4 regions of the Paenibacillus sp. FSL L8-0333 genome follow, and region 2 is predicted to be linked to each of the others. Evidence: riboswitches for the same ligand, from Rfam matches in the RefSeq annotation. Region 2 holds a riboswitch; each other region holds the start of a gene.
What was found. Region 2 has a riboswitch for thiamine pyrophosphate ahead of NYE72_RS09210 (thiamine phosphate synthase). Riboswitches for the same ligand answer to the same signal wherever they lie in the genome.

Region 1: another riboswitch for thiamine pyrophosphate. It lies ahead of NYE72_RS12745 (ABC transporter ATP-binding protein); the one in region 2 lies ahead of NYE72_RS09210 (thiamine phosphate synthase).
Region 3: another riboswitch for thiamine pyrophosphate. It lies ahead of NYE72_RS02115 (ABC transporter substrate-binding protein); the one in region 2 lies ahead of NYE72_RS09210 (thiamine phosphate synthase).
Region 4: another riboswitch for thiamine pyrophosphate. It lies ahead of thiC (phosphomethylpyrimidine synthase ThiC); the one in region 2 lies ahead of NYE72_RS09210 (thiamine phosphate synthase).

The regions. Positions count from the first base shown of each region.
Region 1 covers NZ_CP150186.1:2,889,813-2,897,359, reverse strand. The annotation lists gene NYE72_RS12755 (amino acid ABC transporter permease) at 1-484, opposite strand, end outside; gene NYE72_RS12750 (amino acid ABC transporter substrate-binding protein) at 538-1,374, opposite strand; TPP riboswitch at 1,597-1,700, shown strand; gene NYE72_RS12745 (ABC transporter ATP-binding protein) at 1,899-2,594, shown strand; gene NYE72_RS12740 (ABC transporter permease) at 2,575-3,351, shown strand; gene NYE72_RS12735 (ABC transporter substrate-binding protein) at 3,348-4,385, shown strand; gene thiM (hydroxyethylthiazole kinase) at 4,427-5,221, shown strand; gene thiD (bifunctional hydroxymethylpyrimidine kinase/phosphomethylpyrimidine kinase) at 5,245-6,075, shown strand; gene thiE (thiamine phosphate synthase) at 6,065-6,721, shown strand; gene NYE72_RS12715 (pseudouridine synthase) at 6,702-7,394, opposite strand; gene NYE72_RS12710 (DUF3934 family protein) at 7,504-7,547, opposite strand, start outside.
Region 2 covers NZ_CP150186.1:2,133,685-2,141,231, forward strand. The annotation lists gene NYE72_RS09200 (GDSL-type esterase/lipase family protein) at 1-666, shown strand, start outside; gene NYE72_RS09205 (SDR family oxidoreductase) at 903-1,775, shown strand; TPP riboswitch at 1,863-1,964, shown strand; gene NYE72_RS09210 (thiamine phosphate synthase) at 2,080-2,685, shown strand; gene thiS (sulfur carrier protein ThiS) at 2,724-2,927, shown strand; gene NYE72_RS09220 (thiazole synthase) at 2,983-3,750, shown strand; gene thiH (2-iminoacetate synthase ThiH) at 3,785-4,900, shown strand; gene yfbR (5'-deoxynucleotidase) at 4,984-5,589, opposite strand; gene NYE72_RS09235 (fumarate hydratase) at 5,692-7,251, shown strand; gene NYE72_RS09240 (VOC family protein) at 7,411-7,547, shown strand, end outside.
Region 3 covers NZ_CP150186.1:476,091-483,637, reverse strand. The annotation lists gene NYE72_RS02140 (HAMP domain-containing sensor histidine kinase) at 1-939, opposite strand, end outside; gene NYE72_RS02135 (response regulator transcription factor) at 936-1,610, opposite strand; gene NYE72_RS02130 (pyridoxamine 5'-phosphate oxidase family protein) at 1,730-2,149, opposite strand; gene NYE72_RS02125 (MFS transporter) at 2,310-3,530, shown strand; gene NYE72_RS02120 (hypothetical protein) at 3,603-5,066, shown strand; TPP riboswitch at 5,225-5,335, shown strand; gene NYE72_RS02115 (ABC transporter substrate-binding protein) at 5,497-6,546, shown strand; gene NYE72_RS02110 (MTH1187 family thiamine-binding protein) at 6,922-7,215, shown strand; gene NYE72_RS02105 (ABC transporter permease) at 7,212-7,547, shown strand, end outside.
Region 4 covers NZ_CP150186.1:6,103,899-6,111,445, reverse strand. The annotation lists gene NYE72_RS27150 (AraC family transcriptional regulator) at 1-194, opposite strand, end outside; gene NYE72_RS27145 (beta-galactosidase) at 365-2,416, shown strand; TPP riboswitch at 2,488-2,597, shown strand; gene thiC (phosphomethylpyrimidine synthase ThiC) at 2,700-4,442, shown strand; gene NYE72_RS27135 (phosphotransferase) at 4,528-5,514, shown strand; gene NYE72_RS27130 (alpha-amylase family glycosyl hydrolase) at 5,768-7,547, shown strand, end outside.

The DNA.
Region 1 (7,547 bases), 760 kb from region 2:
TATCTTTAACCAAGCTAATAAAGGAATTGGATAACGGCGGTACAGAAACGCGCGCAGCTTGTGGCAGAATTACGCGGCGCAGAGCCTGCCCACGAGTCATCCCGACTGAGAAGGCAGCTTCCCATTGGCCTTTATGTATCGACAGGATAGCAGCGCGTACGATTTCCGATGAATAAGCCCCTACGCTAAGGGTAAATCCAATGGTGGCGGCAATGAAGGGGTCGAGTACAATACCAACAGCCGGCAAACCAAAAAATATAATAAATAGCTGCACTAACAACGGGGTTCCTCGAATAACCCACACATAAAAACGGGCGATTAGCTTCGGAATTACCCACGGTGAAAGACGTGCCAGCGCGGTTAGGATCGCCAAAATCAATCCAAGCACAAAGGAAAGTAGCGCCAACGGAATGGTAAAAGCCACCCCGGCTTTTAGCAGGGGTAGCAGTGTGTCTAAGAAAATTTGTATTTTGCGGTCATCCATTATTCAGACATCCTTTTTAGCTTCCAGGCTTAATTAGCCTTGCTAGCCTTGTATTATTTTGAAACGTCAGCTCCAAAGTATTTCTCGGAAATTTTCAAGTACGTTCCATCACTCTTCATCTCTGTAATCGCATCACTGACCGCTTTCACCAGCTCATCATTGCCTTTCAGGAATACTGCGGCACTTTGTGATCCTTCAGGAATCTCATCAACCACTTTAATTTTTGCATCTGGTTTTTGTTTTTTCAGATCCAGATAAGACAAGCCATCATTCACAGTTGCATCAATACGTCCCGAAGTCAGCAGGTCCATCGCTTGATTGAAACCATCTGTAGCTACGATTTCAGCACCGTTCTCACGAGCGATATCGGATAAATTACTTGTCAGGGATTGTCCGGCTTTTTTACCTTTAAGATCGGCAAAGGTCTTAATATCCTCATTGTCTTCGCTCACGATCAATACTGCTTTGGATACGATATAGGGTTCAGAGAAATCATATTTCACTTTGCGATCTTCGTTAATGGAAACTTCATTGAAAATGACATCAAACCGTTTCGCATCCATCCCAGCAAAAATACCATCCCACTGAGTTTCAAAAAATTCAGCTTCAACACCTAAACGTTTGGCTACTTCTTCAGCAATTTCCACGTCAAAACCAGTCAATTTCCCCGCAGTGTCATGATAAGTAAAAGGTGCATAAGTCCCTTCTGTACCTATCCGCAATTTGCCGCTGGCCTTCACAGCCTCCAAACTGTTTTGCGCTGAAGATGCTGTTCCACCATTCGTTCCAGCTGTTGGTTCAGCAGCCGTATTGGTATTCGAATTATTGCCGCAAGCCGCTACAAGGACCACGGTTAACGCCAATATAATAGTTAAACTCCATTTTTTCATTCTTAAATCCCCTCTCTCTATCCGGTTTTTTTCCGGTAAATTGAATAGTACACTGCCATCACATGATCGTCAATACTTTTTTCCGATTATATACATCGGAATTGTAATATTAACTAGATTTCTACTTATATCTTACCCAATCTTGGATTAATCCTTCACTTCTTTCTCTCTTTACTTCTCAGAAAGATATGGTATATTTATTAACAAATTAATATGGACCTGTTATTTCACTAGGGGAGTCGGCCGACTGAGACGGAGCTTCAAGCTCCGGACCCTTGGAACCTGATCTGGATCATACCAGCGGAGGGAAGTGGAGCAGAATTTTCATCAAGCATGTTAAGTGTTATTATGCAGAATGAACTTTTTGACCCATTCATTTCCTCTGGAAATGAATGGGTCTTTATTTGTTTAGGCGCTCCACAAAAATTTTAGGAGGTTAGATCATCACGACCATTTTATCTATTCAAGGCCTAACCTACTCTTTTCCGGAATCTGAGCACCCCCCTGTATTCGCAGATCTATCTATGGATATCAGGCAAGGGGAATTCGTCTCCGTAGTAGGTGCTAGCGGATGCGGGAAAAGTACATTTTTCAAAACGATTGCCGGTTTACTCGAACCTACTCACGGAAAAATAAAACTCTCTACGCACCCGTCAACCGCTAGTCGTTTAGGTCAGATCGCTTATATGCCTCAGCAGGATTTATTGCTGCCTTGGAGGACAGTGCTCGACAACTGCCTTTTGCCTTGGGAGATCAAGCCCAGATTCAATAAACAAGAAACGATCACTCAGATTCGGGAAATGTTGACCCGCTTCGGCTTAGCAGATGTAGAGAAGGCTTATCCCCATGAACTTTCGGGTGGAATGAAACAGCGAGTCGCATTTCTGCGCACCTTAGTGGCTGGAGGCGGAACTGGTCTGATGCTGCTGGATGAGCCCTTTGGCGCTCTCGATGCCATGACCAAACGCGAGATACACCGTTGGCTGTTGGAGTTATGGGGTGAATTGAATCAGACGATTATGCTCATCACTCATGATCTGGAAGAAGCACTATTGCTCAGTGACCGGATTTATTTATTATCTGGCGGTGCGCACAGCGAATTACAGGAGATCGTTGTGGATCTACCAAGGCCAAGACATTATAAGATGAACTATGAACCCCGGTTTATAGCACTACGGGAAGAGTTGGAGCGAAGATTGCATGCAACCTATACCTTTTAAAAAACATCTAGACAACTATGGTCCCTTCCTTCTTCTGGTACTGCTCATTCTTGTAATCTGGGAGGCAGCTGTTCGCCTTCACATGATTCCAGCCTTTATTCTCCCTGCACCTTCCTCTATTGGAATCGCATTGATCGAGCACAGGCAATTATTATTTGGACAGCATTTATTGGCGACGTTACAGGAGATACTGGTGGGTTTTGTCCTTTCTGTTATTTGTGGTGTATTGCTGGGCACTGGAATGTTCCTGTATCGCCCCATAGAAAAGGCCATCTATCCCTTTCTTATCATTAGCCAGACGATCCCATTAATTGCGCTATCCCCCATTTTTATTATGTGGTTCGGATATTCGCTGTGGAGCAAAGTGGCTGTGGTGTTTTTGACGGCTTTTTTTCCAGTCGTAGTGAGTACATATGATGGACTTCGTACAAGTGGCCAGACTTACAAGGACTTATTATTAACATTTGGTGCAAACCGCTGGCAGCTGCTTGTCAAAACCCAAATTCCACTGGCGTTGCCTGCTTTTTTCTCTGGCTTAAAGCTGTCCATTGTATACTGCGTCATCGGAGCTACTATCGGGGAATGGCTCGGCGGCAGTAAAGGACTCGGTTACTTCAGCCGCAGAATGGCCGGAAATATGCAGAGCGATGAAATGTTCGCGGCTGTATTTCTGCTGTCCGCGCTTGGTGTGGTGCTTTTTCTGGCGATAGCTTTACTCGAACAATTATTTTTAAAGAAAAGAGGATCAAACCAATGAATCATTTAAAATCCCCACAACGAGGACTTATTTCTGTATTTCTAGTATGCACACTTTTGCTCTTAAGCAGCTGCGGGAAGGCAGACAAGATAAATAACAACTCCCAAACCGATCCCTCCAATACCGAAAATAAGCAGTCACACAAGCTGACGATTATGCTTGATTGGTATCCCAATGCCGTTCATTCCTTTCTATACGCTGCGCAACAGCAAGGTTTTTTCCAAGAGGAAGGTTTGGATGTCGAGATCAAAATGCCTGCGGACAGCAATGATTCCCTAAAGCTTGTTGCAGCGAATCAAATTGATCTAGCGCTCAGTTATCAGCCTCAGGTACTTATGGCACGCGGCGAGAAAATCCCTGTACGTTCGATTGCAGCAATCGTGCGGCATCCACTGAATCATCTGATGGTTCCTCAGGCTGGCAGTATTCATAGTCCAAAAGAGCTCGCGGGAAAACAAATCGGCTATTCCTCCATTCCGCTCTATGAAGCGATGATTCGGACAATGATCCAGAGTGATGGAGACGATCCTTCATCCGCCAAGCTGATTGACGTAGGTTTTGACCTCATCCCTGCGATCTCTACTGGACAAGTAGACGCAATAATGGGCGGGTTCATCAACCATGAACAACTAATCCTTGAAAAAGAGGGACATCCGGTCACTTCGCTTAATCCAACGGATTACGGAGTGCCTGACTATTATGAGCTTGTGCTGGTGGCCAGCGAACAAGGATTGCAAAATTCTGAAGCCTACTTTAAAAAATTTCTAAATGCCATTACAAAAGGACAGGAATTTGTGGAGCAGAATCCTGAACAAGCCCTGGATTTACTGGTTGCACATGAAGATGCAACTTCACCGCTCGACAAGGAGATTGAGAAAAAAAGTCTTGAGATTCTGCTGCCGCTGATGAATGCTGGCGATCAATCTTTTGGATATCAAGACCCGACATCTTGGGAAAAGGTTCAGCAGTGGTTATCCACCAACGATCTTCTACCAGAGGATATTAAAGCACAGGAAGCTTTTATCAATCTGTAATGTTTAGTTAGTTGTTCATACAAGCTTGAGGAGGAATTATAATGAGTTATTTAGCCAAAGTACGGGAATCCAACCCGTTGATCCACAACATCACTAATATTGTGGTAGCCAATTTCTCAGCCAACGGTCTGTTGGCGCTTGGCGCCTCTCCCTTTATGGCGGATGCCCACGAAGAAGTGATCGATATCGCCGCTATGTCGTCTGCTGTAGTTCTAAATATCGGCACACTCAATGATTACGCCATTCAATCTATGTTGCTCGCTGGTAAATCCGCTAATAAACACAGGGTTCCCCTAGTGCTTGACCCGGTAGGTGCAGGCGCAACTTCTTATCGGACCGCTGTCACTCAAAAGCTAGTGAATGAGATGCAAATCACCGCACTGCGGGGGAATGTGGCTGAAGTCGCTAATGTCATTGGGGAGAGTTGGTCCATTAAAGGGGTGGATGCTGGCGAAGGTGAAGGCGATGTAGTCCTTTTGGCTGAAGCTGCTGCGAGGAAGTTAAGCTGTGTGGTCATCATAACTGGAAAAGACGATGTGATCACGAATGGAAAAAACACTTTTATTGCCAGCAATGGTCACCCTATTCTCACGAAGATTACAGGAACTGGCTGTTTACTCAGCGCTGTTGTGGGTGCATTTCTCGCGGTAAGTGGAGGTGCCTCGTTGGAGGCCGCAGTGGAAGCCCTCTCCTTCTATGGAGTAGCAGCTGAAATCGCCGCTGAACTAACGACTGGTCAAGGGCCGGGAAGTTTTCAGGTTGAGTTTCTAAATCAACTGACATGGGTCACGCCAGAAGTCTTCCTAGAAAGATCCAGCATCAAACAGCTCAGTTAATGACCCTCGAAGGAGTGAATTCGATGATTATATCCAAAGCTCTAACCATTGCCGGCTCCGATAGCGGCGGTGGTGCTGGCATTCAGGCCGATCTAAAAACCTTTCAGGAGCTTTCTGTCTATGGCATGTCCGTCCTCACAGCTGTGACAGCGCAGAATACGCTGGGTGTCCAAGGGGTTTATCCAGTGACTCTGGACGCCATAATTCAGCAGCTTGATTCTATAGGACTTGACCTGCAACCAGATGCCGTAAAGACCGGGATGTTATTTAACAGTGACATCATCCGCATTGTGGCAGATAAAATTAAGCATTACGGCTGGTCTAATCTTGTAATTGATCCTGTGATGGTCGCTAAAGGAGGGTCCACACTGCTGCTGCAGGAGGCAGTTCAATCCTTAGTCAGCCATCTGCTGCCCTTAGCATTGGTGACGACACCCAATATTCCCGAAGCCGAAATAATCTCAAAGATGACGATCACCACCATCGAAGAACGCAAAAAAGCAGCCAAAATCATTCATGGCATGGGCTCCAAATATGTAGTGCTAAAAGGGGGACATGATACCTCGACCACAGCCGTAACCGATCTTCTATATGATGGTGACGAATATACCTTATTGGAGAGTAACCGGATTCAGACCAGACATACGCATGGTACAGGCTGCACCTATTCAGCAGCAGTCACCGCCGAGCTAGCCAAAGGCAAATCCGTAGCTGAGGCCATTCAAACTGCCAAAGCGTTTATACAAGCGGCGATTGAAGACGAGCTGGGCATAGGGGCTGGACATGGACCAACCAATCATTTTGCTTATCAAAACAGACTGCGAGGGATTAACAGTGCAACGAATGAACAGTGAACATCTGCGAGATCTATTAAAAGTCTATTTCATTATGGGCAGTGTAAATTGCCGTAAAGCTCCAGTTAAGGTGCTGCAGGAAGCGGTTGCTGGGGGCATAACCATGTTTCAATTCCGTGAAAAGGGTACCGGTTCCTTAAGCGATAAGGCTCGACTTAATCTTGGGAGACGACTTCAAAAGATTTGTCATGCCAATGGCGTGCCCTTTATCGTGAATGACGACATTGATTTAGCGATCGCGCTTGATGCGGACGGAATTCATGTAGGACAGGAGGATACACCTGCATTGGCAATCCGTCAGCTACTAGGAGAGAATAAAATCATTGGTGTATCCGCTCACTCTTTCGCTGAAGCTCAGCAGGCGATTGCCGATGGAGCCGACTATCTGGGCGTGGGTCCCATTTATCCTACGTCATCCAAGGAGGATGCCAAAGCTGTTCAAGGCACTGCGATTATTGAAGAACTAAGAAATAAAGGCATTACCATCCCTTTGGTTGGCATTGGGGGAATCACGCTGCAAAATGTTGCACCTGTATTAGCAGCCGGTGCGGATGGGATCTCTGTTATCTCAGCGATTGCCGGAGCTGTAGACATTACCCCAACTGCCAGAGGCTTTGTTGACAAAGTTAGTTTAAGCGGGACATAAGCTCATTCAGCTCTTCACTGCTTAAATGCCGCCATTGTCCCAGCTCCAAGCCGTCTAATGTAATATTCATAATTCTTATGCGCTCCAGCTTTAGTACTCTATATCCTAACTCCTTGCTCATTCTGCGTATTTGCAGATTAAGACCTTGAGTTAGGATAATTCTAAACTGACATTCTGTGATCCGATAGACCTCACAAGGTTTCGTTGTGATTCCAAGAATGTTCACGCCGCTAGACATCGCTTGTAAGAATTCTGACGTAACCGGTTTGTCTACATTAACTACATATTCTTTTTCATGCCCATTCTCGGAACGCATCATTTTATTTACGATCTCTCCATCGTTGGTTAACAAAATGAGGCCTTCCGAGTTTTTATCTAATCTGCCGATCGCAAAGATCCGTGAAGGATACCCTACAAAATCAATAATGTTCCCAGCTACATGTGGGGCTGCTGTACAGGTAATGCCTATCGGCTTATTCAAAGCGAGATACACTGGCTCCCCTTTACTGCTTGTTATCGGCTCCCCATCGATCCATACGATATCCTCTGGCTCTATAAGAATGTTCGCATCACAGACGATACCATTCACAGCGATTCGACCTGCAGCAATTAATCGTTTGGTTTCCCTTCTGGAACAAAAGCCTGTTTCGCTTATATATTTATCGATTCTCACTGCTGATCCTACTTTCTCTCTATATACTTACATCTGGTCATAAAAAAACACCTGATTTTAACGATCAAAATCAGATGTTAACCTTCAGGAATAACCCAGTTTATTGGAGCTATTTGGTGCTTCCGCTTTTTTTCACGTTACTGCCCTTGCTTC
Region 2 (7,547 bases):
AACGTTAAGCATGCGGCACTAACAGGCAACTGGGATAAGGTTTTTCCGGAAATAACTAATGATACGACGACCGGGGAAGCTGCTTATTACCGCAATCAAATTGAAAAATTAATCCAGCTGGGAGTAATGGGCAAAGACCGTCAAGGGAATTTTAAGCCAGATACGGAGATGACAGTTGCTGAATTCACACGCAGTATTTCTAAGTTAATGAAAGTGGAAAGATCAGATCTTGCCTATTATCCGAAAGGTAAGCTGTCACGTGAAACGATGGGTGCTATTCTCTATGATGTTTACCAAGTAAAGTTTGCTAATAAACCTAAGTACATGACTGATTATAACGGCACAGCAGTAGTGCCAGGAGATCCTGGTTATGATTTCAATCTGGATCCAGGAGCTAGAGGAGCGATGTACTATCCACTTGTATCCTGGCAGCAGCTGGTTGATACGGCGGACATTTCTCCTTTTTTAATTTCAAAAGTGAAAAGTGCTTATGAATTAGGGCTTATTAGATCTGAAGTGGGGATTGCTAGAGGCCAAATGGTCAATGGGACAGAACTAGAACCTAAAGCCATAGTGACCCGGGAGAAAGCAGCTAAAGCTCTTTATTTTATGTGGGTACTGGAACATGGAGTGAATGCAGAAAATCATGTTTCTTCTTTGAAATAGTTAGGGTGAACAATTCAAGGCACAGCAGCGATGCTGTGCCTTTTTGTATGCAGTGAAGTCCTCTCCACTTACAGCAGTTTACATCCACGGTTGTTTATTTCTACTTGCATTGTGGTAAGTAAGATTCGTAAAGCGATTTAAGAAAATGACAAACCCAGCGTATAAACGTGCATTGTTGTGCCATCCTAAGATGATCAGTTAACTATCAATTTGCTTAACGAGAGGAGATAGGGAAGATGTCAGGCAATAATAAACAAGCTACAAAAACCTTACCCCCACAGGAGCAGCATCATCAGCCAGGGATTGAGAGTGAAATGACGCCGCTGCCCAAATACGAGCCGGCAAATTATAAAGCAGCAGGTAAACTGCAAGACAAGGCGGCGTTGATTACCGGTGGAGACAGCGGAATTGGGCGTGCAGTTGCTGTGCTTTTTGCTAAAGAAGGTGCTGATGTGGTCATTTCATATCTTAATGAACACTCAGATGCAGAGGAAACTAAACGTCAGGTCGAGCAGGAAGGCCGCAAATGTATCCTAATTCCAGGTGATATCGGTGACGAGAAATTCTGTAAGGATCTTATTAAACAGACGGTAGAGGGCTTAGGAAAGCTTGATATTCTCATCAATAACGCGGCGGAGCAACATCCGCAAGCTAAGATCGAGGATATTACTTCCGAGCAGCTAGAGCGTACTTTCCGTACGAATATATTTGCGATGTTCTATTTAACAAAAGCAGCTATGCCTCATTTAAAAGCAGGATCTACAATTATAAATACAACTTCAATTACCGCTTATCGCGGAAGCCCGCAGCTGCTGGACTATTCATCAACTAAAGGAGCTATCCTGAGTTTCACACGATCTTTGTCCACGAATCTGGCGGAGAAGGGCATACGGGTAAACGGTGTAGCACCAGGTCCAATCTGGACACCGCTAATTCCCTCTACCTTTGATGCGAAGCAGGTTAGCGAGTTTGGAGGCACGCAGCCTATGAAACGGCCTGGACAACCAGAGGAGCTGGCGCCAGCCTATGTATATCTTGCCTCTGACGATTCCAGTTATGTGACTGGACAGGTTATTCATGTAAATGGTGGCGAGGTAGTAAACGGTTAGATTAGTACAGCTAATGTGAATAAATGGGTGTATTTCAATAAAAAAATATGTTACTATAAACCACGTTAGCATTTTAAAATTGTATATTTATGTCACTAGGGGTGCCGATTGGCTGAGACGGAATGGATTTCCGGACCCTTTGAACCTGATCTGGTTAAGACCAGCGTAGGGAAGTGGAGAACGAATTTCTGTTGTCGGGCTATTTGTAGTACCGTCTATATACAGATTCTGACTGCCTTCCTTACGGGGGCAGTTTTTTTGTTTTTTACTGGCCTACAGGGAAGTGAGAGAGAGGAGATCGCGAGTGGTACAAGCTGAGATCCATCTAATATCAGACGGCAAGCAGCTGTTGAGACAATTTGTTGAACTGGCTGTCACGGTGCAGACATGGGTCGATTATATTCACTTAAGAGAGAAGCAATGTCCAGCACGCGAACTGCTCTCTGCGGCACAGGAGCTGTTGGCTGCCGGTATACCCGCTACCAAACTGATAATCAATGACCGGATCGATGTAGCATTGGCAGCTGGTGCCGCGGGTGTTCAGTTGGCTGGGCACAGTCTGAGCCCGCTTACAGCCCGGCGAATTGCACCTCAGCTTTGGCTGGGGAGATCGGTTCATTCTCCGGAAGAAGCGGCGAATGCTTCAGAGCAGGGAGCTGATTATTGCTTGTTTGGCCATGTATTTCCCTCGGCGAGCAAGCTAGGGCTGCCCGCACGTGGGTTAGAGCTGCTTGCAGAAACGGTGAAGACTAGCTCTATTCCTGTAATTGCGATTGGCGGAATTGGTCCCGCTAATGCGGCGCAGATCATTAGGCAAGGCGCGGCAGGAATTGCTGTGATGTCCGGAATTTGCGGAGCGGATGATCCTTATGAGGCCGCCAAAGCTATTCATAAGGCGGTTCATTCATAGCCGGGAGGTAAAAGCATAGGCGAAGGGGGTGATTCAGAATGAGACTGTTGATTAACGGGAAATCCGCAGAGTGTTCTGGTGGTATTCAAACTATAGCTGATTTGATCAGTCTTCCTGAGTGGTCGGGTCGTCTGATGATCATTGAGCTGAATGGAGAAATTGTCAGTAAGGAGAATTATGAAAGTACTGCTCTGAGCGAGGATGATCGTTTGGAACTGGTGCACTTTGTTGGTGGGGGTTGAGATGGAGCGGTATAGAATTTTGAGAAATTTCTAAGAACCAAAGGGAGGTAATTTCATGCATGACCCGTTACATATTGGAGGCATCGAATTAACTAGTAGATTATTTATCGGAACCGGAAAATATAGCCGGAATGCTCTGATCCCCGGAGTGATCGCAAGCTCTGGTTCTCAGGTGATTACTGTAGCGCTTCGCCGAGTGGACCCGGAAGGTGGAGCAGAAAATATCATGAACCACATTCCCGGCCACATGACTCTTCTGCCTAATACCTCAGGAGCGCGTACAGCGGAAGAGGCAGTCCGTATTGCGAGATTAGCAAGAGCTGCGGGACTGGGGAACTGGGTGAAGATCGAAGTGATCAATGATCAGAAATACCTGCTTCCAGATAATCTGGAGACCATACGAGCTACAGAGATTCTAGCGGCGGAGGGTTTTGTAGTACTGCCATATATGAGTCCGGACCTTTCGGCTGCTTTACGTCTGAGAGATGCCGGTGCTGCTGCTGTGATGCCGCTTGGTGCGCCGATCGGGACGAATCGCGGCCTGCGCACCAAGGAGCTCGTGCGTATTCTTATTGAAGAAGTGAATTTGCCGATTATTGTAGATGCCGGAATTGGCAAGCCCTCGGAAGCGGCGGAAGCAATGGAGATGGGGGCCGCTGCTGTTCTGCTTAATACGGCTATCGCAACGGCACGTAATCCGCTCGTCATGGCGGAAGCGTTCCGCGAGGCGATATCCGCTGGCCGCAAAGCTTATTTGGCAGGACTCGGTCCTGTAGAAGAAGTTGCTTTTGCTTCGTCACCGTTGACTGGATTTCTGAACTGAATTTGATAGGTTCACCAAAGGAGGGAGGATTAGCATGAGCTTTTTTGACACACTGGTCCGCTTGGAGCAGTATCCTTATGAGCAGCTGTGGAAGGAGTTCCGGGAGGATGACGTTAAGCGGGCGCTTGGAAAAGACAAGCTGAACGAAAATGATTTGCTGGCATTGCTCTCTCCAGCAGCAACGCCGCTGCTAGAGGAGATGGCGCAAGCTGCTCAGCGACTGACCCGTGCACATTTTGGTTATTCGATGCAGCTGTTCACACCGATGTATCTTGCCGATTTTTGTGTGAATCATTGTACCTACTGCAGCTTCAGCTCCATTTATGATTTTCCGCGTAAAAAGCTGTCCTTGGAGGAGGTTCGCAGGGAGGCTGAGAAGATTGCAGCTACAGGTCTGCGGCATATCCTCATTTTGACTGGTGAATCGCGCCGGGAGAATCCTGTCTCATATATTAAGGATTGTGTAGTTGTACTTAGAGAATTTTTTTCCTCCGTCAGTATTGAGATAAATCCTCTATCGACTGCCGAATATAAAGAGCTTCTTCAAGCAGGCGTGGATGGATTAACACTATACCAAGAGGTTTACCACCAGGAGACTTACAAAAAGCTGCATGTTAAAGGGCCTAAAAGAAACTACCGGAATCGCCTGGATGCACCTGAACGCGGCTGTCAGGCAGGTTTTCGTTCTGTGAATATTGGTACGTTGCTCGGGATGTACGATTGGCGGCAAGAGGCATTCCAAAGTGCCATGCATGCCCGCTATCTACAGGATCGGTATCCAGATTGCGAGATCAGCCTGTCACCCCCACGGTTTCGGCCTTATTTAGGGGAATTTAACCCAGAGTGCGATGTTACCGATCGATCACTAGTGCAGATTATTTTGGCATACCGGTTATTTTTACCCCGTTCGGGCATTACTTTATCTACAAGAGAGCCTGCCTCTCTACGCGATCATTTAATTCATCTAGGAATAACTAAGATGTCAGCCGGGGTCACTACTGAGGTGGGCGGTCACACTAATGCAGGGGGAACTCCGCAATTCGAAATATCCGATAGCCGCAGTGTGCAGGAGATTACGGAAATGCTATATACGAAGGGTTTGCAGCCGATTTTTAAAGACTGGGATATCCTGACTGAATCAGTAACGTAACGCTTGTATTTTTATTATTAATCACTAAAGGGACCCCTGCGAGATTCATGCGGAGGTCCTTTTTTCTATTGTGTAGATGGTGTTTAGTTTCCGGCAGAGAGCTCATCGAGAGACATTTCGAAGCTCGGTGCCATATGAGTCAGAAAATAATCCACTTCCTGCAGGCCAAGCCCACGAAGTTTTGCTGCTGTCTGCTCCTTCGCGGCGGCAAATTCTCGGTTGCCTGCAGCAACCTCCCATACGCATTTCAAATAAGCATCCAGCCGATCAGCGGCTTTCACATAGCTGTGCAGCAGAATGTCCTCCGAATCGGGAGGGCTGTCTTCCGGTCGTATGAGCTGAGTGTAGATGCTTTTTAGCTCTGATGGAATCATTCCAGTTAAGCGATCAGCCGCAACTTTTTCCATTTCGCGGAAGCTGGTGAGCAAGCGAGGATTGTTGTATTTTACCGGCGTGGCAATGTCGCCTGTGAATACTTCGCTGGCATCATGGAAAAGAGCTATGGTTGCTGCTCGTTCCGCGTTTAATGAACGCCCGAAATGTACATTACCAATGGAACAGAGCATATGTGTGAGCAATGCAACATGAAAAGAATGCTCAGCGACGTTCTCCGGTGCGGTGCTGCGCATCAAGCTCCAGCGCTGAATATACTGAAGACGATATAGATAGGCAGAAAAATGGTAGCTCAATTTTAAAGTAACCCCTTTCATGCGGTGCTAGGTATGATATTATTATACTAATTGTATCAAACTTTAGATAACCTGGAACTGCCGAGAGGAGCTTGAATGAAGATGCAGCATTTTGAAGACAGTATTTATAACCTTATCGTAGAAACTTCCACGAATTTGCCGGGAGATGTACGCCGGGCAGTTGCAAAAGGTCGCGCGCTGGAAGACAGGGCTACCCGGTCCGGTCTTGCTTTAACCACGATTGCACAAAATATCGGAATGGCTGAGCAGCAAGTGTCTCCGATCTGTCAGGATACGGGAATGCCTACATTTATCATTCACACCCCTGTGGGAATCAATCAGATTGAGATGAAAAAAGATATTCATAATGCCATTGTACGAGCGACCAAGAATGGTAAACTTCGTCCCAATTCTGTAGATTCATTAACAGGTGAGAATAGCGGAGATAACTTGGGTGCAGGCACACCAGTCATTCATTTCGAACAATGGGAAGAGGATAAAATAGACGTTAGACTTATTCTGAAGGGTGGAGGCTGCGAGAATAAAAATATTCAATACAGTCTCCCGGCAGAATTAGAAGGACTCGGCAAAGCGGGTCGGGATCTGGACGGAATCCGTAAATGTATTTTACACGCGGTATATCAGGCGCAGGGACAAGGCTGTAGTGCCGGTTTTATTGGCGTGGGTATCGGCGGTGACCGTACGACTGGCTACGAGCTGGCTAAGAAGCAGTTGTTCCGCAAAGTGGAGGATGTTAATCCGATAGAAGACCTTAGCAAGCTGGAAGACTATATTATGGAGAATGCTAACAAGCTTGGAATTGGCACGATGGGTTTTGGTGGTGAGGTATCGCTGCTGGGCTGTAAGATTGGCGTTATGAATCGTTTGCCAGCTAGCTTTTTCGTATCCGTTGCTTATAACTGTTGGGCCTTCCGCCGCCAAGGGGTGCTGGTTGACCCATCAACTGGCAATATAGAGGATTGGTTATATGAGAGCGGCACAGGGATATCTGTAGATGATGAAGGAGCACATGAATCTGAAGCGGTAATTGCTGAGGGAGCTAACAGCCCAGCCTCTGAGTCGCGGGAAGTACGTCTTACAACGCCGGTAAGTGAAGAGGATATCCGTAGTCTGCGTGTTGGAGACGTGGTTATTTTATCCGGTGAAATGCATACAGGCCGTGATGCTCTGCACAAATATTTAATGGATCATGAATCTCCGGTAGATCTGGAAGGGGCTGTGATTTATCATTGCGGTCCTGTGATGATGAAAGATGAGGAAGGCTGGCATGTAAAAGCTGCGGGCCCAACTACGAGCATTCGTGAAGAGCCTTATCAAGGCGATATCATCAAAAAATTTGGAATCCGTGCAGTCATCGGAAAAGGTGGTATGGGTCCAAAAACGTTAAAAGCCTTACAGGAGCACGGCGGGGTATACCTCAATGCGATTGGTGGAGCCGCCCAGTATTATGCAGAGTGCATCAAGAAGGTCAACGCTGTTGATTTTATGGAATTTGGTATTCCTGAGGCGATGTGGCATCTTGATGTGGAGGGTTTTGCAGCGATTGTGACGATGGATGCTCACGGCAACAGTCTGCATGCGGATGTGGAAAAAGATTCTGCAGCTAAATTGACTCAATTCAAGGAGCCAGTGTTTAAATAAATGGGGTTACAACCGGTGGATAAGTCATGAGGAGGGCAGATTCTCTGAATGGCTTTTCCATGGGTTTTAATCAAATTATCAGGATTTATATGTTCCAGACTATAAATTATCCTTAAGGAACGCCGAAGGCGTTTTTGCCTGTCCAAAGGAGGACAACGAATGGCACCACATTATATTAGAAATGGGTTTCTTAACGTTACGCCGTATTTTATTGCGGAAGATGCAGACCAATTGATAGATTTTGTTGTGCACTGCTTTGATGCCAAAATTATTGATATGCTGCGAAACGATGAGGG
Region 3 (7,547 bases), 1.7 Mb from region 2:
CTCATCCATAAGCTGTAAGGACTGCTTACCTTTTGAGGTCAGATCCTCTTTGGTCATAACATGGATATGGCTGCGAATGACGGTTAGAGGTGTACGTAAATCGTGAGATAGATTCGAGACTAGACGCTTACGCAACTCTTCCTCTTCTATTTCCCTGCGTCGGCTTTCATCCAGTTTGGTTACCATCGTATTAAAAGCTTCCTCCAGGCGACCGATCTCGTCCAGTTTGCCTGTCACTATAGACTTAGGCATTCTATCCGGGCCTGTAATCGTCATCGCGGTTTGCAGTTGCAATAGCCGTTTGCGAATTTTTCTAAAGAACATCCACGAAACCAGAGCGAACCCTCCAAAAAGGGTAAATAACACAAAGTTATACCAAGCCCAAGCCCCTAATCCCCCATAAGCCCCTTTGTTCAGCAGCTCACTTGGAATTTGCATCACTATAAATCCCTTGCCTGCCTCCACCTTGTCCCCCACGAAAGCAACGATCGCTAAAGGATCACGATTCGTACTTTCTTTCATAAATGAAATAGCCTCAGCCGCAGTCCACTGATCAGGAACTTCATGGTAAATCTTATCCGTATCCCCTTCATCAGGTGTGAGAATCAGCTGGGTTTTTCCCTGCCCGTCTACCCAAAACATAGTAGTCTCAGTGTATTTTCGACTCAGTTCATGCAGCCGCTGATTTATGGCTTCCGAAGAAGCATTTTCTAAGTGAAGTGCCTCCTTATGCCACATAGTCTCCAGCGGTGCAATATTCGAATACAGGGATGTATCTACAGGCGGGGCACCTTTAGTCACTTCGTTAACAATATTGTAGCCAACAAAAGACAGCGGAAGGACCACAGGGATAAATAGCAGTGCAGAAACGATAATTAGCAAATACCCTGATAACAAAGAGGAATTGCGTTTCTTGCGAATGCGCTCCAATCCTCTCATGCTCTTACCCGGTATCCGATCCCACGGACAGTTTCGATAATTTCCGGATTACCCGGATCAAGCTCCAGCTTTTCGCGCAAATAACGAATATGTACCATCAGAGTTTTATCCCCTTCGATATAAGCCTCACCCCACACGGCCTCGTAGATCTGCTCCTTCGTCATAATTTGGTTAAGATGACGCAGCAAATAGGAAAAAATCTGAAATTGCTTGCCTGTAAGCATGATTTCTTCCTGAGTCTGAGCATTCATCACGCGGTTATCCCCTTCATATACGACTAGATGTTTAAGTGTGAGCGAATCCTGAACAGATGCCCCATTCCTTCGGAGCAGCACCTCGATTCGAGCGGCCAATTCATCCGGATGAAAAGGCTTGGTCAAATAATCATCCGCGAATTCCAAACCTTGCAGCTTATCATCAATCGAGGTTCGGGCGGAGAGCATTAAAATGGGCAGCTTAGGGTAGGAACGTTTCAATCGTTGCCCGATCGTAAACCCATCCAGACCAGGAAGCATAACATCGAGAATAGCCAGTTGGCAGGCGCCGGCTTCTTCCATCGCACCTTCGCCGCTCCGTAGCCAGCGGACACTATATCCTCTTTCGCTTAAATCAGCAGACACTACGCTGCCAATCTCACGATCATCTTCAATATATAACAGAGTAACGCTCATGTAGCTTTAGCTCCTCCCCGATATGAATACCTAAAAAGTTGAAGTCATTATAACACATCAAACAGCCCTCCTACCCCATAGGGGATAGGAGGGCTGTTTGATCAATTCAAGGCTATAGCTTATGGCTGCCATACTCCATGCTCTTTATTGCTACCTACATACTCAATACGTGTTGGAGTAAGCTCCAAAATCACATAATTAGGATCATCAGGTCCAGTAAACCATGGCTCCAGCTCTTTATTCCATACCTTGGAGCGCAAGCCTTCATCCTTAGAGACGGTAGCGGTCGCTTCAATCTCCAGCACATCTTTGCTTCCGCCGGCCTCATAGCCAAGCAGTACAAAAGCATTCGGATTATCGGATAACTCCTCCACTTTATGAGTTTTGCGATTTGTAGCCAAATAAATCTTCAAACCCTCATGGAAAATGGCCATATAACGTACTTTCGGCTTATTTCCTTCTTCGATCGTACCAAAGGAACCGAACTTGTTGTCATCCAATGCTTTAATAATGAGTTGTTCCAGTTGTTTGTTATCCATTACGTAAATCTCTCCCTTCAAGCATGTAAACAAAAGTTTATATATCCAAGCTCACCGTTTGGATTTATCATAACAATGGTGCTTATTATAATGTACCCTTCAGGTTCACATTGAATCCGACCTTACTCCATAAACTACATCAAGATAAGGAGCTTACTTCGTGAAAAAACTGATTTGGATCGGCTGTCTCTCCTACTTCGTTATCGGTCTGGCACATGTTGTGCTGGGATCTATTCTGCCCGTTCTACTGCAACATTATGATCAAAATTACAGTGCTGGCGGTGAATTAATCTTTAGTCAATTCGCTGGTTTTTTAGCAGGCGTGTTGGTCTCTCCCCTACTTAATCGCCGCTTCGGTAAACGTGGAGGCATCCTCATTGCCACCAGTCTTCTAATAGTTGCAGAAGTTGCCTATGCCTTTCTACCGCCTTGGGGCTGGATGTATTTTATCGCTGTTGCCGCAGGTTTTGGTTTCGGGATGATCGAAGCGGTTATCGGCACCATCATTATTGGTGCTGTAACCGAAGGAACGGCTATTGCGATGAGCCGGCTCGAAGTTCTATTCGGGATAGGCGCACTCGTGATGCCGCTTATCGCCAGTCCGCTCATTGCTGCCGGAGCGTGGAGATTGGCCTTTCTAATCGTCGCTGCCTTCTCTTTGATTTCTCTTATCCTCTGGGCAAGAGGACACTTCGGTAATCTACAACGCATGCTGGATGAACGTGCCTCTGTCCAAGGAGCAGACAATTCGCATTCCTCAAGCTCACGTTCTAACAAAAAATTTCCGTATAAAGGTAAGCAATGGATTCTGTTAGGGATCTTCATCGTTTTCTTTTTTCTTTATGTAGGCACAGAGATGAGTTTAGTCAACTTTATGCCGGCTATCTTTATTGCCAAGCTAGGGATGACAGAGTCTACGGCAGCACTGACAGTCACTTTCTTTTGGCTAGCGATGTCTACAGGAAGATTGTTTGCGGGTGTAATTGCCGAAAAAATATCTTATCGCGTGTACATTCTCAGCAGCTGTTTACTAACCTTGTTACTGCTGACACTCTTTCCGTTCACTGACAATCGAATGACTGCTTTCATTGTAATTCTGCTGCTGGGGCTGTTTATGTCCGGTATTTTCTCCATTGCATTGGTTTTCTCCAGCAAAATGCTGCCTTGCACCGAAGAGTCAACACCCAGCATTATGATTGCTTCCGGAGGCGTTGGTGGTGCTTTGCTACCTCTGTTTACGGGCTGGTCTATGGACCATTTAGAAGTGGCACAAACAGCCGGATTACTTGCCACTTTTGCTGCCTTCTTGTTCCTGCTAAGCATTGCCGCATGGAGATTCCAAGCCAGGCAAGCGGTGGAAGGAAAGAGTTCCCGTATTTAGAATAGTATCAACGTTATCCTTTTAGGGTAATGTGATCTATAAGCATATTCTGAGCACAAGGATGGACAATGAATGAATGAGTCTTTAAATGAGTCTTCAACTGAGCCTTTGTTACATACTGCGCTTATGCAGTTTATATTTCCCTTCTCTATAAAAAAGGGCGATTCTAAGCAGCTTATCCAGCAATTACAGGACGACGGATTCACACGTTTTTTTCTGGATAACAAAGAACTGGAAGCTGCCTATTATGGAGAAGGTTACTGTGTTTCCCATGAACGAATGGAGCGCACCTATTTACCGTTTGCCGCACACGTCCTTTTTCCGCGCAGGAAGGATGCCGACTCGTTTCGCCGTTTTTCCAGAGTAAATAATCTCGACTGCATTCTGGAGATTCCGCAGCAATCTATATTTTTCAAAATTCTCTCGACGGATATATTCATATGTCCCTTTCAGCTTGGATTCGTGACGATACGTGTCCAGCTGGAGGGGGATTCGATTCCCTTTAGTATTGCACTAGAATTCGCGGATCGTTTCCGTGCGCTAGAGAAAACCTTCATACAGGATGACTACACTTATATTCATTGCGGGGAACAGACCTATGAGATGGTAGAGGATTTTGTCTTCCGAAATTTGGTGGATGGACTGGAGCCATATCTGGATCAATCGGATATCAATGGGGCTTATTTTGAGACCCTTCCTTTTTTCGTAGATGAAAGAATGCAGGTGCAAGCTTTTTACGGCTTTCAGAATGAAGAAAGTTCTGATGAGATTAGTGTAAATCTACGCTATCGCGCCTCACAGCTTGATGGAATTGATCTGAACGGAAAGCCCTATGCCAGTGCAAGCGATCCAGCGTATATTGCAAACTATTGTCATGAGCATTCCTATAATCGCTGGGGCCCAGACACGTATTATATGATGAATGAGCAGACCTTTTGCTGCATGACCCGGGCTGAACAGGAGATTGCTGTAAGTCTAGCCAACCAGATGTACGGGCAATATTATTACGGATTTTTACTCAATATTTTCCACAAAATCGTTCTGCTGAAGCTCGCCAATATGCACTCCCGACTTCGGATTAATCATGATTATGAGGAAATAGACAATCTAATCTATTCCATCAATAAGTTCTCGGCAAAGTTCTACTTCTTGGAGTTGATTTCCCAGTCGCAGGGCCGGGAGATATTTCTTCAGCTGCGTAAAGTATACGGAAACGACGCTTTGTTCGAGGAAGTGAAAGAAACCTTAAATGATCTGTTTCAGTATCAGGATAAGTTTCAGTCCAAGCGACGGGATAATCTGCTGATGATTCTCACTGTATTTACGGTAGTAAGCGGGATTTACGGCATGAATCAAGTCATTGACGATCTGGATGGAAAAATCCAATGGAGTAAAATGATTGGTTATTCCCCCTTTGAATTTCTTGCCCTCTTCGTGATCATGAGCGGGATTCTGATCAGCGTTGTCCTCACGCTAGGGGCGCTGGTTAGTGAGCTTAAACGGCGTCACCGCAAGAAATATAAAGATCTAGACTAGCAAAAAAGAAACTACTGGATTGGAAAAATTCAGGAGTGCACTACTAGACATTCCGAGTACAGCCGTCTATAATACACCGTATGCGAGAAATATAAGATATAAAGTATGGGTACAAAACTTATACTTACTTATATTGCACATAGAAATACCCGTTAACTTCATAGAACCAGGGGTGCTGGAATTGGCCGGCTGAGATTGTATCCCACAAGATACTGACCCTTATACCTGATCTGGATAATGCCAGCGTAGGAATCGCCAATTGGTTCTGGTCCCTGTGACCTTGACTAACCTTGCGCCAAGCCAGCGTCCCGATCACTCGGGGCGCTTTTTTTGTAAGATCACTAAAAGATGTAGAAAAACGTACATACTACACTTTACGGTTCATGTTGTGAAGACGGGATTCTTGTAACCTTAAAGGAGAGAAGAAGACATGCACCTCAAAAAAGCACTTACGTTGTGCCTCACCTGTGTACTCATTCTTGCCATTGCCGGATGCGGCAGCAACAATGGGAATACAGCCGGAAACAAAGCAAATGCTACTGATCCAACTGCAGCGGCTGGCACGGATGCTCCAAAAGAGCTCACCAAAGTTAAAGTCGCACTCGACTGGACACCGAACACGAATCATACCGGTCTATACGTAGCTAAGGATCTTGGTTACTACGCTGAAGAAGGTCTGGACGTCGAAATCGTTCAACCAGGCGCAGCGGGTTCTGATACTATGGTTACTTCTGGCGAAGCCGCATTTGGCATCAGCGCCCAAGAAGGATTAACGCTAGCCCGTCTACAAGGCGTACCCCTTGTCTCGATAGCAGCTATTATTCAGCATAATACATCGGGATTCGCCGCTCCAGTAGATCGCAATATTAAATCACCAAAGGATTTCGAAGGTAAAACCTACGGAGGCTGGGGCTCACCGGCCGAAGAAGCAGCCATGAAGGCCATCATGGATCCTGAAGGTGGCGATGTGAAAAAGGTGAAGCTGATCAGTATCGGTGAAGCTGATTATTTTACCGCCGTCAAACGTGACATTGATTTCGCCTGGATTTTCTACGCTTGGACTGGCGTTGAGGCTGAGTTGCGTGGCCAGCCATTGGATATGCTGTACTTAAAGGATTATGCGCCACAGCTCGATTATTACACGCCTGTGCTGACGACGAGTGAGAAGCAAATTGCAGATCATCCTGAGCTGGTGAAGGCCTTCATGAAAGCCACATCAAAAGGTTATCAATATGCTATTGATCATCCGGAAGAGGCTGCCGGTATGTTATCGAAGGCCGTTCCTGACCTGGACGCCGACCTTGTCCTAGCTAGCCAAAAATGGCTTAGCCCAAAATACAAGGACGATGCTGCCCGCTGGGGCGAGCAAAAAACCGAGGTCTGGCAAAATTACGGCGACTGGATGTATGATCTGAAGTTGCTGGATAAACCGCTGGATGCTGCTAGTGCATTCAGTAATGATTTTTTACCGGCGGAGTAGAGAGCGGACTTCAGAACCAAGAAGGTTGGACGTTACTTGAGGAAGGAGGAACGGAGCGTAGTGATGTGCTACGTGAGTACCGGACTTCCCAAGTTCGTTCAAGATTCGATGTCGAGTTTGCTTCCTGAGTTACTTCGTTATCAAAGTTGGCTTTTTGAACTTAACTTATAATTTAAGAGTTCAAAAAGACGGCTTTCAGAACCAAGAAGGTTGGACGTTACTTGAGGAAGGAGGAACGGAGCGTAGTGATGTGCTACGTGAGTACCGGACTTCCCAAGTTCGTTCAAGATTCGACGTCGAGTTTGCTTCCTGAATTACTTCGTTATCAAAGTTGGCTTTTTGAACTTACCTTATAAAATGAGAGGATTGATTATTGTGGCTAACACCCTACTAAGCATTCAAGTAATTCCAAAAACTCCGAACAATGAGGATTCCATCCCATACGTAGATAAAGCGATTGAGGTCATTCAAAAATCCGGTGTTAAACATCAGGTGAATCCGCTGGAAACCACAATGGAAGGTGAGCTTAGCGAGCTGCTGGAGGTTGTGCGTCAGATGCAAGAGGCGTTGATCGAAGCAGGCAGTCCAAGCGTAATTTCGCAGATCAAAATCGCTCATAATCCTAACGGAATCAGCATGGATAAATTGACGGAGAAATATCGGCCGTGAGATCGACCTGGAAGCTAATATGGCCGCCCCTTGTGGCGGTCGTCTTCTTTTTAACCGTATGGCAGCTATCTGTATCTGTATTTCATATTGAATCCTGGATTCTGCCGAGTCCTGCTGATATTGCCCGTGAATCCACCAGTAACGCTTCTGGTCTTTGGGCTCATACGATGGCTACGCTGCGGCTCACTTTAATTGGTTTTCCCATCGGTACGGGGGTAGGTCTGATCGTCGCTTTGCTTTTGCATCTTTTGCCTTGGGCTAGACGGGCTTTTTATCCACTCATTATTCTGAGTCAAAATGTTCCCTCCATCGCGCTCGGCCCCCTGCTCATT
Region 4 (7,547 bases), 2.9 Mb from region 2:
CTCATCGGAATACGTTCGCCCTCATGGAATACATAACCCTCCCCACCAAAAATCAAATGCAGGTTATAACTCCCAAGAAACCCTTCGCTTCTTCTCTCTGTATGTTGTGGAAAGTGAGTGTAATGTCCCAAAAATTCAGGATAACAGACATATTTTGAAAAAGCCGGTGTCGGCAAATACCATTGTTTCTTCATGTTTGGCAGCACCCATTTCTGTAGCGCAACAGAGCGCAAGTTGGATTAAGGCAATAAACGCAAGATTGTTATATGATAGCAATATTTTGTTATATAAGACCTCTTATCATTGATACTACAATAGAATTATAAAATATTGAAAGCATATTTTTAATACTTTGGAGGTAATGATGAAGAAACCTGTCGCAACTGAAAAATTCGAGCTTGGCGTTTGTTATTATCCGGAGCACTGGCCAGAAAACATGTGGGAGGACGATTATCGCCGGATGCGTGAACTCGGCTTTACGATCATTCGGATGGGGGAGTTTGCTTGGTCTATTTTTGAACCCACAGAAGGGGAGTTTCAGTTCGGGCTCTTTGATCGGGCGATTGATCTAGCACATAAATATGGTCTTCAGGTTGTACTTGGTACTCCGACGGCAACGCCTCCAGCTTGGTTGACTGATAAGTATCCAGAAGTATTAAATGTAACCTACGAAGGTGTTACACTTCAGCATGGCATGCGCCGCCATTATAATTACAGCAGTCCTAAATACCGGGAACTGTGTGCACGTATTGCAGAACAAATGGCTGAACATTACGGCAATCATCCGGGTGTAGTTGGCTGGCAAATTGATAATGAGCTCAACTGTGAGATCAGTGAATTTTATTCGGAGAGTGACCATAAGGCCTTCCGGGAATGGCTACAGCAGAAATATGTTACGCTTAAGCATTTGAACGAGGCATGGGGAGCTGTTTTTTGGAATCAAAGCTATAGTGACTGGTCTCAGGTCTATCTTCCACGTCCGACTCCAGTACCGAAGCAACCCAATCCTCATCAGGCATTGGATGAAAAACGGTTTATTTCGGACAATACAATTTCTTTTGCCAAAAACCAAGCGGATATCATTCGTAAACTTGCCCCTAAGCAATGGGTAACCACGAACGGTCTGTTCGGTCATCTCGATAGCCATGAAATGACGGATGAACTGCTGGATTTCTTCAGCTATGATTCCTATCCTCAGTTCTCTACTATTTTTTATGACCCGAATGAGCGGAATCCGCTGAATGATAGAGGCTGGGGACTGTCGTTATCTGTTGTTCGTTCGATATCCCCGAATTTCTGCATTATGGAGCAGCAGTCGGGCCCGGGTGGCTGGGTGAACCGGATGGATATGCCTTCTCCAAAGCCCGGGCAGATGCGGTTATGGACTTATCAGTCGATCGCTCATGGGGCAGATATGGTGTTATATTTCCGCTGGCGGACGGCTACGATGGGCAATGAAATTTATTGGCATGGAATCAATGACTATCATAATCAGCCTAACCGGAGAGTGCGGGAAGCGGGGCAGATCGGTCAGGAGCTGGCAGCAGCAGGTCAAGCGTTTATCGGTACTCATAATCAGGCTAACGTTGCTATTGTTCGTGATTATGACAATGAGTGGGATGGAGAATACGATGTTTGGCATGGCCCGTTTATGTGGAAGAGCAATAAGGAGTGGTACAAGGCTCTTCAGCGGAAGCATATCCCTAATGACGTGCTCTATTTGCGCAAAAAAACAACGCTGGTGGAGCTTGCAAGGTACGACGTGCTTATCTATCCTCACCCAGCGATTATGACAGATGAGACAGCGTCTCTGCTGGATGAATATGTTCAACAAGGCGGCAAACTGATCTTCGGCTGTAGAACTGGCTATAAGGATGAGCGCGGTCAATGTTATATGCGTCCTTTCCCAGGTGCTGCTAAGGATCTATGCGGGATCACAGTTGAAGAATTCACAATGGTTAAGGGCAGTCGTCAGCCAACAACAATTAGCTGGTCGGGCGCGACCGAAGTCGTTACAGGAGCAGATGACTTTAATGATATTCTTAAAATAGAGGAAGCTTCGGTTGAAGTGATGGCGGTTTACGCCTCTGATTATTATGCGGGAAAACCGGCGGTAACTAGAAAGCGTCGCGGCAAGGGTGAGGTTTGGTATTACGGAGCCGTATTTAACGAACAGGCAGCGGCTGAGATCATAAAATTAATTGATCTACAATCGCCAGCAAATTGGCTGGAGCTCCCAGAAGAGGTAGAGCTGCAAGTCCGTACCGGAGCTTCTTCCAGTTATGCTTTTTTGCTTAATTATAGTGAGACTCCTGTCACGATCCATCTTCATGAGACCAAAACAGATTTACTGAGCGGCACAACATTGTCGGGCGAGGTGCTTCTGGAAGGATTTGGGGTATTGGTGTTATACTAACGTACACATTGATCTCACATTTGAGTACATTTGGATAATTATCTCTTTTCGGTTATACTTTGAAGTAGCAATTATATAGTTACGGGAGCTTGGTGGGACCAGGCTGAGAGGATAGTTATAACTATCGACCGTCTAACCTGATCTGGATAATGCCAGCGGAGGAAATGGAGCTCTATTTCTATTTGTCTACTCTAAGGCCGCATCTTATACAGATGTGGCCTTTTCTATGTGTGGGGAGTAGACCGTCTCCGCTTGATCAAATCACCTTATAGGAGGAATTGAGATGACAAGCGAATTGAACAACGATCCAATCAATCTATCAGCTTTTCCAGCAAGTCAAAAAGTCTATGTAAAGGGTTCACGGCCTGATATTCAGGTGCCTATGCGGGAGATCTCACTTAGTCCAACTGCGGGCATAGACGGCGAAGAGGAGAATGCCCCAATTCATGTCTATGACACAAGTGGGGCTTACACGGATGCTAATATTCATACTGATATTCGTCAGGGGTTAGAGCCCAATCGTCTAAGCTGGATTGAGGAACGAGGGGATGTGGAAGCGTACGAAGGAAGAACCGTGAAGCCTGAAGATAACGGGAATGCAACGGGAAAAGCTGTGGCGGAAGTGTTTCCAGCGCTCCATAGAAAACCTTTGCGAGCGAAAAAGGGGCGTAATGTCTCTCAAATGCATTATGCACGCAAAGGGATTATTACTTCGGAAATGGAATACGTTGCGATTCGTGAGAATGTGACACCGGAATTTGTAAGAGATGAAGTAGCCCGGGGCCGCGCCATCATTCCAGCGAATATCAATCATCCAGAGAGTGAACCAATGATTATTGGGCGTAATTTTTTGGTAAAGATCAATGCCAATATTGGAAACTCCGCAGTATCCTCATCCATAGAGGAAGAGGTGGAGAAAATGAGATGGGCTACCCGCTGGGGTGCAGACAATATAATGGATCTCTCCACAGGTAAAAACATCCATACGACACGCGAGTGGATCATCCGTAATTCTCCTGTTCCTATTGGAACGGTGCCTATTTATCAAGCTTTGGAAAAAGTGAATGGGAAAGCGGAAGATTTAACGTGGGAAGTATACCGTGATACGCTCATTGAGCAAGCGGAGCAAGGGGTGGACTATTTTACCATTCATGCGGGAGTTCTGCTTCGTTATATCCCGTTGACGGCACAACGTATGACAGGTATTGTTTCAAGAGGTGGCTCCATTATGGCGGCATGGTGTCTTGCGCATCATCAAGAGAACTTTTTATATACACATTTTGAAGAGATATGTGAAATCATGAAGCTGTACGATGTTTCTTTTTCCCTAGGCGATGGATTACGTCCGGGTTCGATTGCTGATGCGAATGATGAAGCACAATTTGCCGAGTTAGAGACGTTAGGTGAATTAACAGCTATGGCTTGGAGTCATGATGTACAGGTGATGGTAGAGGGTCCAGGACATGTGCCGATGCACTTGATTAAAGAGAATATGGATAAGCAACTTGAAACTTGCAACGAAGCCCCTTTTTATACGTTAGGTCCACTGACTACAGATATTGCACCGGGGTATGATCATATTACCTCTGCTATAGGTGCAGCGATGATTGGTTGGTTCGGTACAGCAATGTTATGTTACGTAACTCCGAAGGAGCATCTTGGCCTGCCTAATAAGGAAGATGTACGTGTAGGGGTCATTACTTATAAAATAGCGGCACATGCCGCAGATTTGGCGAAAGGGCATAAAGGAGCACAAGACCGGGATAACGCTCTTTCGAAAGCCCGTTTTGAATTTCGTTGGCGTGATCAATTTCATTTATCGTTAGATCCTGAGCGAGCGCTCGAATATCATGATGAGACATTGCCTGCGGAAGGCGCTAAAACAGCTCATTTCTGTTCCATGTGCGGGCCGAAATTTTGCAGTATGAAGATCTCTCATAATATCCGGAATACGACGAGAATTGAATCAGGAATGCAAGAGAAGGCACAAGAATTTCTCCAAGGCGGGAGCCTCATTTATAGATAACTTTTTCTGCTAAAAAGAAATATCTAAAAGAAGTCGTCATTGGCGGCTTCTTCTTTTATACTTTGAATAGATAGGAGTTGATGAAATGGAAGCGATTCGTTCAGAGGAAGCCATTTTAGAGGATTTAAGTAATAGTTTCTATCATTTTTTTGGATTGAAAGTCCTTCATGCTACCCCAATAAAACGTGGCTGGTTAAATCTTAAATGGAAAATCACAACGGATTCAGGGCAATTTCTACTTAAACAATACAACAAAAAAAGATATAAATTGTATAACCCAGAAGAGCTGAACTTTGCCTTTTCTCAACAGAAAAGATTGTATCTACAGGGGCTCCCATGTCCCGGATTGTTGGCTTATAACAATAATGTTTTACTGGAATCAGATCAGGGAGAAACGTTTATGGCAATGGAATATTGTGAAGGCCGTGTCATAGAGCCGGGTAAGATTAATATCCATCAAATGTTTGATTTGGGTCGTGCCACAGGTAAAATGCATCGTTTATTAAATGATGGGACCATTAGTTTGAAAAGAACCCCACAATTTATTCCACAAAGCCCTGAGGAACGTTTAGAACATTGGAATGTACTCCTACAACAATCAAAGGAAATGGGCAAAACCTCACTTATCACTGACCTAGAGATACAACTAAGAGCGACTGAAGAAATAGATCCGGAAATATTCGAAGGACTTGAAGCTGGATGGGCACATCGTGATTTATGGGTTGATAATCTTTTATTTCAAGATAGCCAATTGTCTGCAATTCTAGATTTTGATCGGTTCAAATATGATTATCCGCAGCTAGATGTAGCGCGAGCAGTGATGTCATGTGCTCTAGATGAAGATTTAGATGGAGCACTAGCCTCAGCATTTATTGACGGATATCGTGAGGAACGAACGGTGGAGCAGGGGGATTTAACAAAATCATTGCAGTTGTTGTGGTATATGGAAAGCCCATGGTGGATTAATGCCGAGATGGACAAACATAGTGTACCTCCAAAACGTTTTGCAAAAGAAATGAATTGGCTTGCTAAGAACCTGAATAACTTGCATGCTATCTTAGGCAACTTATAGTGAAAACGATTGAATTATAGCCTAAAAGATGCATTGACCAGCCAAAGTTTGGCGCCTATAATCTTAACAAGGAAAATCCACCACATATAGAGCTATTTGTAAACGCATTCAATGAGCTTTTTCCTTATTTATCATGGAAGGAGGAGATCAAAACTATCAAGTATTTCTTTTTTTCTCATTTTTGCAAACGTTTGCACCACGCGATAAGCATAAAAATCGTAGCTGCACTAAAAATTATGAGGAGGTTATTTACTTGGTATCCAAACAATCCAGGCGTTATATTTCGTGGTTAATTATTTTTTCGCTCATTTTTAGTTTATTTGGTTTATCGGGTGGAGCATCGGCCAGTAATACGGATCATACAGTCACCTACACCAATCCCACAGCGTCAGCTGTGACCTTACATTGGACTACGAATAACTGGGCTAATACTACGGACACGGTGATGACCAAAAATGGAACTACGTTCACCGCCAACCTCAATGTTCAGGAAGGCGCCACCCTAATTTATTGTTATCACATCACGGCTCCAACGGATAGTTGGGACAATAACGGCGGGAAGAACTGGACGGTGGTTATTCCGGTTGCCGGGAAATACGAAGCAGAGAGTGCATCCCTGTCTGGTGGTGCAAAAGTAAATACGAATCACACCGGATATTCGGGCACCGGTTTTGTTGATGGATATACAACTACAGGAGCAGCCACCACTTTTAACGTCCAGTCTTCCGCAGCAGGGTCCTATAATGCCACACTTCACTATGCTAATGCATCTGGCAGTGCAAAAAAGGTGTCCATTTATGTCAATGGAATAAAGGTTACACAGACAACATTAGCAAACCTGGCCAACTGGGATACATGGGCAGACCAAATAGAAATACTCTCCTTACAGGCAGGAAATAACACGCTTGCTTATAAATATGACTCGGATGATAGCGGGAATATTAATATCGACTATGTGACCCTTTCGGCCGGAGCTACCCCAACACCAACGATAACTCCTACCCCAACAGTGACGCCAACACCTACGGTAACTCCTACACCAACGGTGACACCAACACCTACGGTAGCTCCTACACCAACGGTGACGCCAACACCTACCGTAACTCCTACACCAACGCCAACACCAACACCTACCATAACACCAACACCTACCGTAACTCCTACACCAACTTCAGCGGGGCTAACCGTTCACTTTAAGAAACCAGCAAGTTGGAATGCAGCGATCCGCATCCATTACTGGAATCTGAATCCGGCAACCGTTCCGACTAGTGGAGCATGGCCGGGAATACTGATGAAATCGGACGGAAACGATTGGTATAGCTATACTGTTCCAAATGCTACAGGTGCAAGCCTGATCTTTAATGACGGTAACGGCAAACAAACGGGCGACTTATCTCGCAGCGTAAAAGAGGGCTGGTATAACTCAGATAACGTATGGTATGACGTCAATCCAGACGTTCCCAAGGTTCCGGTGATATCCGTCTCTCCTGCGCCCAAAACCTATGATTCTGCCCAAACGGTGACACTATCCAGTACAAACAGCGGTGATAAAATTTATTATACGACCGACGGATCGACACCTACGACAACCTCAACGTTGTATACGACTCCAATCCAAGTACCTTCATCTTTGACTATCAAAGCATTCGGCGTTAACTCTATAGGGCAAGCGAGTAATGTAGGCTCTTTTGCTTATGTGATTGATCTGAATGCCGATTTGCAAGCTCCGATTATCACCGCGAATCTGCCTGTTGGGAATTCGAGCTCAGCGGTTTCCGTATCTTTTAATATAAAAGACAACAAGGCGGCAACAACTACAGCATATTACACAGATAATGGTACGGAACCAACAACGAGTTCAAAAGTCTATATTTCAGGCAATGCACTGACTTCTCTTGCGGGACCGTCTATCTTGATTAACAAGACGACAACCTTAAAATTCCTTGTGATCGATGGTGCCGGAAATGAAACTAAACAGAGTTTTGTTTATAACATTGGTAATAAGGGCGATTTTCGTGAAGATACGATTTATT